Regions from separate parts of the Streptomyces sp. NPDC038280 genome, predicted to be linked through region 2. Evidence: riboswitches for the same ligand, from Rfam matches in the RefSeq annotation. Region 2 holds a riboswitch; the other holds the start of a gene.

Region 1 (4,205 bases), on a different contig from region 2:
ACCCCCGGCCGGCGCTCGGCACGAGCACCCCGCGGCACATGAGAGACTGGTCTAGACAACCGCTGAGACTGGCTAAGACTCGAAGGGCAACACCATGGCAGAGCGTCGCGTCAACGTCGGCTGGGCCGAGGGCCTGCACGCCCGCCCCGCGTCCATCTTCGTCCGTGCCGCCACGGCCTCCGGCGTCCCCGTGACGATCGCCAAGGCCGACGGCAACCCGGTCAACGCCGCGTCCATGCTGGCGGTGCTCGGTCTTGGTGCCCAGGGTGGCGAGGAGATCCTGCTCGCGTCGGACGCCGAGGGCGCCGAGGTGGCCCTGGACCGTCTGGCGAAGCTGGTCGCCGAGGGTCTCGACGAGCTCCCCGAGACCGTCTGAACCATCGGGGCGCGGGCGCGCTCGGCGGCATTTCGAATTGCGGCGGAGCCGCACTGCCCGGGAATTCTCCCGGCAGTGCGGCTCTTCTGCTTTTCGCCGCCTCCATTCCCCGTCGGCGGGCAGCAGAATTAACGCCCCCCATTTCCTCGTTCTTTGTATACGGCGCGTTTGTTAATTGCGGGCGCTCGCCGTGTTTACTGCGTGTTGCGAGGTTCTCACAGGGCCGCGCAACCGGTGCATGGGAGCCGAACGCTCGGCGTGCAGCGCGGTCAGCGCCCGGGCCCGCTCCGCGTCGCCGCGCGCCACGGCGTCGACGATCGCGCCGTGCTCGGCCCAGGCCTCGACCGGCTCCGCCGGGAGCTCGACCGCGTACATCCAGGCGATCTTGTGTCGCAGCTGGGTGAGCAGCGCGGTGAGCCCGGGGCTGCCGGACGCCTGGGCCAGCGTCTCGTGGAACCAGCCGCCCAGCGAGCGCAGATCCTCGCCCTGGCCGCGCCTGGCCCGCTCCTGACCCAGCCTGACCAGGCCGCGCAGCACCTTGAGGTGGGCCTCGGTGCGGCGCTCGGCGGCGCGTGCGGCCCCCATCGGCTCCAGCAGCGCACGGATCTCCAGAAGGTCGGCGGCCTCCCGGTCACTCGGCTCGGCGACACAGGCGCCGGCGTGGCGGCGGGTGACGACGAAGCCCTCGGACTCCAGGGTGCGCAGGGCCTCGCGGACCGGGACGCGCGAGACTCCGTAGCGGCGCGCGAGCTGTTCCTCGGTCAGCCGGCTGCCGCGTCCGAAGACACCCGCGACGATGTCGTCGCGGATCGCCGTGCATACCGAATGCGCGGGAATGCGCATGTTCAACCTCCGCCTTAATCCGCGCTAAACCCATCCGACTGATGCCTGTTCGTGAACTCACTGTTAGTGAACTGTATTGCAGCTGGGCGGGATTTCCGATGGCTGCCGGAAATCCATGGATATCTTTTGGCCAGAACCCGGCACGGTGGGCTCCCGGTACGCCGAAGGCCCCGGCTCGCGAGGAGCCGGGGCCTTCGGGACGCGCGGGGCGCGAGAAGCGGTCGGTCGGGGTCAGACGTTGACGCCCTTGGAGCGCAGGTAGGCGATCGGGTCGATGTCGGAGCCGTACTCCGGGCTCGTCCGGGCCTCGAAGTGCAGGTGCGGGCCGGTGGAGTTGCCCGTCGAGCCGGAGAGGCCGATCTGCTGGCCCGGGGTGACGGACTGGCCGACCGAGACACCGATCGACGAGAGGTGGCCGTACTGCGTGTACGTGCCGTCCTTCATCCGGATCACGATGTTGTTGCCGTACGCGCCGCCCCAGCCGGCCTCCACGACGGTGCCGGAGCCGACGGCCACGACCTTGGTGCCGGAGGCGGCCCGGAAGTCGACGCCGGAGTGACTGCCCGAGGACCAGAGCGAGCCGCCGGTCTTGTAGCCGGTGGTGACGAACGAGCCGGCGATCGGGAGACGGTAGGAGTTGAGGAGCTTGCGCTCGGCCTCACGGGCGGCGCGCTCCTTGGCCTCACGGATCTCCTTGGCGCGGGCCTCGGCCTTGCGCTTGGCCTCGGCACGGGCCCTGGCCTCCGCCTTCGCCTTGGCTATGGCCTCCACGGCCTCGCGCTCCTGGGCGGCGGCCTGCGCGTTGATGCGGTCGGCGAGCGAGTCGGCGACGACGACCTGGGTGAGGCCGGTGTCCACGGGGAGGGGCTCCGTGTCGGCGGCGAGCGCCGGGGAGGCGAGTGATCCGATGACGCCGGTGGTGGCGAGCGCCGCGACTCCGGCGACGTGCGCGCTTCGGCGGGTCAGGCGGCTCGGGGCACGGTGCTTCCCGGTGGCACGGGTGAACGCCATGTAGTGGCTGATCCTTTCCTTCCTTCTCGCCTACCGGGTTAGCTGACGGGTTCGGAGCAGGAAGGTCTCCTACGGGCCCCTCCGCACGCGAGGCGCGAAGGCGTCCGATTCACCCCAGGGACTGATTGGGTCCCCGGCTCCCCAGGCTCGCGCCTGACGGGGACTCGGCGATGGCTGCCCGATGCCGCGGGTGCGGCGGGTGCAACTGGCGGACAGCGCCCATGACGCTAAGCGGATCGTCTTTCAATCACCAAACAGACACGCTGTTTTGTAGTGCACGCCACATGCCATACACTCCGCTTCCCTCCCAATCCAGACAAAAGGGAGGACCCCGACGTAACGTGACGTCGGGGTCCCCGATCCTCGGGACGCTGTCAATCAGCCGGTGACGACGGTCACTTCACCGATGCCGAGCGCCCTGACGGGCTCCTCGATCTCCGCGGCGTCACCCACGAGGACCGTCACCAGACGGTCCACCGGGAAGGCGTTGACGACGGCCGCCGTCGCCTCCACCGTGCCGGTCTCCGCGAGGCGCGCGTACAGCTGCGCCTGGAAGTCGTCGGGCAGGTGCTGCTCGACCTGGTCGGCGAGCGTGGCGGCGACGGACGCCGCCGTCTCGTACTTGAGCGGGGCGACACCCACCAGGTTCTGCACCGCGACATCGCGCTCGGCGTCGGTGAGGCCCTCGGCGGCGAGCTTGCGCAGGACCTTCCACAGATCGTCCAGCGCCGGGCCGGTGTTGGGGGTGTCGACCGAGCCGCTGATCGCGAGCATCGCGGCGCCGGTGGCCCCTCCCGGGGACGTGGGAGCGGACGAGCGCAGCACCTGCCCGAAGGCCCGCACTCCGTAGGTGTAGCCCTTCTCCTCGCGAAGGACCCGGTCCAGACGGGACGTCAGGGTCCCGCCGAGGCAGTACGTGCCGAGCACTTGGGCCGGCCACACACGGTCGTGCCGGTCGGCTCCGATGCGGCCGATCAGCAGCTGCGTCTGTACAGCGCCGGGACGGTCCACGATCACCACGCGGCCGGTGTCGTCGGCGGTGATCGGCGGCACCGGGCGGGGCTCGGCGGTGTTCCCGGTCCAGTCGCCGATGGAGTCGGCGAGCACCGCGTCCAGGTCGACGTCCGTCAGATCGCCGACGATCACCGCGGTGGCCGTGGCGGGCCGGACATGGGCTTCGTAGAAGGCCCGTACGGCGGCCGAGTCGATGCCGGCGACGGTCTCCTCGGTGCCCTGGCGCGGACGCGACATGCGCGAGGAGGCCGGGAACAGCTCCTTGGAGAGCTGCTTGGCCGCGCGGCGGCCCGGGTTGGCCGTCTCGTGCGGGATCTCGTCGAGGCGGTTGCGTACGAGACGCTCGATCTCGGTGTCGACGAAGGCGGGCGCGCGCAGCGCCTCGGCGAGCAGGCCGAGCGCCTTCGGCAGCCGGGAGACCGGGACTTCGAGCGAGACCCGGACACCCGGGTGGTCGGCGTGGGCGTCCAGCGTGGCGCCGCAGCGCTCCAGCTCGGCCGCGAACTCCTCCGCGGTGTGCTTGTCGGTGCCCTCCGACAGGGCGCGCGCCATGATCGTCGCGACGCCGTCGAGGCCCTCCGGCTCGGCGTCCAGCGGGGCGTCGAGGAAGATCTCGACGGCCACGACCTGCTGACCCGGGCGGTGGCAGCGCAGCACCGTCAGGCCGTTGTCGAGACGGCCGCGGTCCGGAGCCGGGAAGGCCCACGGCGTCGCGGTGCCCGGCTGGGGCTGCGGGTGGAAGTCCATGCTGGTCAAAGACACGGCAGCGTCGCTCACTGGTCCGCTCCCTCTTCCTCGTCGCTCTGCTCGGCGGTCTCGGCGCCGTTCTCTGCGTCTGCCTGGACGGGCTCGTAGACCAGCACCGCCCTGTTGTCGGGGCGCAGCCGGGCCTTGGCGACCGCCTGCACCTCCTCCGCCGTGATGTCGAGCACCCGGTGGACGGCGCTCAGGGCCAGTTGCG
Region 2 (4,205 bases):
AGACCGGGATCCCCGGGGAGCGCAAGGCCGAGCTGATGACGCATCTGCTCAACATCGATCCGCCCGACCACACCCGGCTGCGCCGGCTCGTGTCGAAGGCGTTCACCCCGCGCCGCGTGGCGGAGTTCGCGCCGCGCGTGCAGGAGCTGACGGATCAGCTGATCGACGGCTTCGTGGAGAAGGGGAGCGCGGACCTGATCCATGACTTCGCCTTCCCGCTCCCCATCTACGCCATCTGTGACCTGCTCGGCGTCCCGCGCGAGGACCAGGACGACTTCCGGGACTGGGCGGGCATGATGATCCGGCACGGCGGCGGTCCGCGTGGTGGGGTCGCCCGGTCGGTGAAGAAGATGCGGGGCTATCTCGCCGAGCTGATCCACCGTAAGAGGGAGGAGCCGGGGGACGACCTCATCTCGGGGCTCATCAAGGCCTCCGACCATGGCGAGCACCTGACCGAGAACGAAGCCGCCGCCATGGCCTTCATCCTCCTTTTCGCCGGTTTCGAGACCACTGTCAATCTCATCGGCAATGGGGTGTATGCCCTGTTGCGCAACCCTTGCCAGCGGAGCCGACTCCAGGAGTCCCTCGCGGCGGGGGAGTACGGGCTGCTGGAGACGGGGGTGGAGGAACTCCTGCGTTACGACGGACCCGTGGAGCTCGCGACCTGGCGCTTCGCGACCGAGGACATCACCCTCGCGGGAGAGCGAATCGCCGCTGGGGATCCGGTACTTGTGGTGCTCGCGGCCGCCGACCGTGACCCCGCGCGCTTCGACGAGCCCGACACCCTCGATCTGTCCAGGCGCGACAACCAGCACCTCGGCTATGGGCACGGCATCCACTACTGCCTCGGCGCGCCCCTCGCCCGCTTGGAGGGACAGACCGCGCTCGCGACGCTGTTGACCCGGCTGCCCGATGTGCGGCTTGCGGTCGATCCGGCCGATTTGCGCTGGCGTGGGGGGCTCATCATGCGTGGACTGCGCACGCTTCCGGTGGAGTTCACACCCCACCAGAACTGACGGGTCGTCAAGACTGTGACTTTTATGTGATCTCCTCTGCATCGACTTGTGACTGACGTTCGAATGCCGCTACGTTCACCGTCAATCTCAACCGAGTCACACCAGTCACACGGAAGGCAACCCGTATGCGCTCCGGGAACGGACGGCACCGCCGACCTCGCCAGGCCCCCGCCCTCATCGTCGCGGCAGGGGTGACCGGATCGGCCATCGCCATCCCTCTGCTCGGGGCGGGCTCCGCGTCCGCCGCCGACGCCGCGACCTGGGACCGGGTCGCCGAGTGCGAGTCCGGCGGGATGTGGAGTGCGGACTTCGGCAACGGTCTGTACGGCGGCCTCCAGTTCACCCAGGCCACCTGGGAGGACTTCGGCGGTACGGATTACGCCCCGCGCGCCGACCTCGCCAGCCGCTCCCAGCAGATCGCGATCGCCGAGAAGGCGCTGGCCGCGCAGGGCGCCGCCGCGTGGGCTACCTGCGCCGGGATAGCGGGGCTCTCGAACGACGGCACCACGCCGGGCGTCGACCCGGGTGACGAGCCGGGGTCCGCCGGGACCGCGACACCCACCGCGCCCGCCACCCCGACGACCCCGACGACCCCTCTCCTTCCCACCGACCCCGCGGCGCCCGTCACGCCGGCCCCCGGTACGGAGCCGTCGCAGCCCGTCGAGTCGCTCACCCCCGGCACTCCCGCGCCTTCCGGGACCGGACAGACCCCCGACGCCGGCACCGGCAAGCACCGCGGCGCGCCCTCCCCCGAGGAGACGACCGGGTCCACCGGCGCCGATGCGGGCAATTCCATCGATGAGCGCGATAACGGACAGCACGCCTCACGTGGTGACGCTCCCACCCGAGACGCATCGAATCTGCCCGATACGGGCGTCGCGGATGAAACGGGCACGAATCCTGACGGCACCGAACCGCCCGGAACCGGCAAGGGCGACACGGCGGACAAGGCTCCGGCCGCGTACACCGTCCAGCCCGGCGACAATCTCTCCGCCATCGCCGAGGAGCAGGACATCGCCGGCGGCTGGCCCGCCCTGTATGACGCCAACCGGCAGACCGTGGGCGGCGATCCGGACCTCATCCTCCCCGGCCAGAGCCTTGATCTGGGAGTGAAGCAGGGGTAGTTCGGGCGCCTATGTCCGCTTCTGTTCGACTGAGACATGAGTCTCTTTGCCCCAACTGGCGCCCCTTGGCCGTGAAGTCCCGCTCTTCCCTGCCTCACCTGCGCAAATGCCGCGCAATGGAAGGCGAGTAGGGCGGGATTGCCCCTGATGTCCGTCTTTGAACTTGAGGCGGGTCTGTGTTTACGGTCGTCACCGCTCGCCATCGCGGGCCCCACCGACCGGAACGCCGAGTCCTGCCGCCGGTCGAGGGGAACAGTCGTCGCGTCATGCGCCGTAGGCAGGAGCGGGGGACCCAAGGTAAGTGCCGGGCCCGGTCGTTGAGACAGACGACCTGAGGACCGGCTTGGGGTGAAGTCGCGGACACGCGACCGGGCACCACCAGCCCGAACCCGACAGCTCACCTCGCAGGCGTCGGTGAGGGGAACAACTCCATGCTGCTTTCCGGCAAGAACAAGCACCGCCGCCCGTCCAAGGCCGTCCGCTTCGCCGCGTTCGCCGGCATCACCGGTGCCGCCGTCGCCGCCCCGCTGCTGGGCGCGAACGCCGCCTCCGCCGCCACCACCTCCGAGTGGGACACCGTCGCCCAGTGCGAGTCGGGCGGCAACTGGTCCATCAACACCGGCAACGGCTACTACGGCGGCCTGCAGTTCTCGTCCTCCACCTGGGCGGCGTACGGCGGCACCGCCTACGCCTCCTCCGCCGACCAGGCCTCCAAGTCGCAGCAGATAGCCGTCGCCGAGAAGGTGCTGGCGAGCCAGGGCAAGGGTGCCTGGCCGAGCTGTGGCGTGGGCCTGTCCGGCGCCTCGAACGACGCCGGCTCCGAGCCCGCGCCGGCCGCCGCGCCGAAGCAGCCCGAGCGCAAGGCCGAGCAGCCGACCACGCGCAGCCAGCAGCGCACCGCGCCGAAGGCCGCGGCGAAGAAGACCGTCACCACCCCGACCGGCAAGAAGGTCAAGAAGGGCGACGGCGAGTACAAGGTCAAGGGCGGCGACACGCTCAGCACCATCGCCGAGGCGAAGCACGTCAAGGGCGGCTGGGCGAAGCTCTTCGAGCTGAACAAGGACATCGTCGAGGACGCCGACCTCATCTACCCGGGTCAGCAGCTGCACCTCAAGTAAGGGCCTGTTCCACGGCAGACCCGCAGTGACCACCCCGGTCCGGCGCTCCCTTCCCCCGTACGCGCCGGGCCGGGGTTTCCCGCGTCCAGGCCCGCACCAGAGCGGTTACCGTCCAGTAGAACTTGTGTCGTTTGCCCCGCAAAGCAGGCCCTTGGGTCCTTTTTCGTCCCACGGTCCGGGCGCCCGGCTGGTCTGGGCCCCGGAGCCGGTTAGGCTCTTGCCGCAAGGCCAAAGAGACCCTGCACCGCATGCGTCACATCTAGCTTCACATCCCAGAAGGAGATGCTCGTGCCGTCCATCGACGTCGTCGTAGCCCGGGAAATCCTGGACTCCCGAGGCAACCCCACGGTCGAGGTCGAGGTGGGCCTCGACGATGGCAGCACCGGCCGTGCTGCAGTCCCGTCCGGCGCCTCCACCGGAGCGTTCGAGGCCATCGAGCTCCGCGACGGTGACCAGAGCCGCTACCAGGGCAAGGGTGTCGAGAAGGCCGTCCTCGCCGTCATCGAGCAGATCGGCCCGGAGCTCGTCGGCTACGACGCCACCGAGCAGCGCCTGATCGACCAGGCGATGTTCGACCTGGACGCCACCGACAACAAGGCCTCGCTCGGCGCCAACGCCATCCTCGGCGTCTCCCTCGCCGTCGCGCACGCCGCCTCCGAGGCGTCCGACCTCCCGCTCTTCCGCTACCTCGGCGGCCCGAACGCGCACCTGCTGCCCGTTCCGATGATGAACATCCTGAACGGCGGCTCGCACGCCGACTCCAACGTGGACATCCAGGAGTTCATGATCGCGCCGATCGGCGCCGAGTCGTTCTCCGAGGCGCTGCGCTGGGGCACCGAGGTCTACCACACCCTCAAGGCCGTCCTGAAGCGCAAGGGCCTGTCCACCGGCCTCGGCGACGAGGGCGGCTTCGCTCCGAACCTCGAGTCGAACCGCGCCGCGCTCGA

Evidence for each region. Region 2 has a riboswitch for cyclic di-AMP ahead of ACZ7J0_RS22210 (transglycosylase family protein). Riboswitches for the same ligand answer to the same signal wherever they lie in the genome.
Region 1: it holds a riboswitch for cyclic di-AMP, as region 2 does, so the genes downstream of both, ACZ7J0_RS04540 (M23 family metallopeptidase) here and ACZ7J0_RS22210 (transglycosylase family protein) in region 2, are expected to answer to the same signal.

What each region holds. Positions count from the first base shown of each region.
Region 1 is NZ_JBVJYZ010000001.1:1,015,901-1,020,105, forward strand. It holds gene ACZ7J0_RS04530 (HPr family phosphocarrier protein) at 95-376, shown strand; gene ACZ7J0_RS04535 (GntR family transcriptional regulator) at 548-1,219, opposite strand; gene ACZ7J0_RS04540 (M23 family metallopeptidase) at 1,451-2,230, opposite strand; cyclic di-AMP (ydaO/yuaA leader) riboswitch at 2,244-2,410, opposite strand; gene ACZ7J0_RS04545 (M16 family metallopeptidase) at 2,609-3,991, opposite strand; gene ACZ7J0_RS04550 (M16 family metallopeptidase) at 4,018-4,205, opposite strand, start outside.
Region 2 is NZ_JBVJYZ010000011.1:91,682-95,886, reverse strand. It holds gene ACZ7J0_RS22220 (cytochrome P450 family protein) at 1-1,016, shown strand, start outside; gene ACZ7J0_RS22215 (transglycosylase family protein) at 1,142-2,140, shown strand; cyclic di-AMP (ydaO/yuaA leader) riboswitch at 2,400-2,566, shown strand; gene ACZ7J0_RS22210 (transglycosylase family protein) at 2,572-3,258, shown strand; gene eno (phosphopyruvate hydratase) at 3,541-4,205, shown strand, end outside.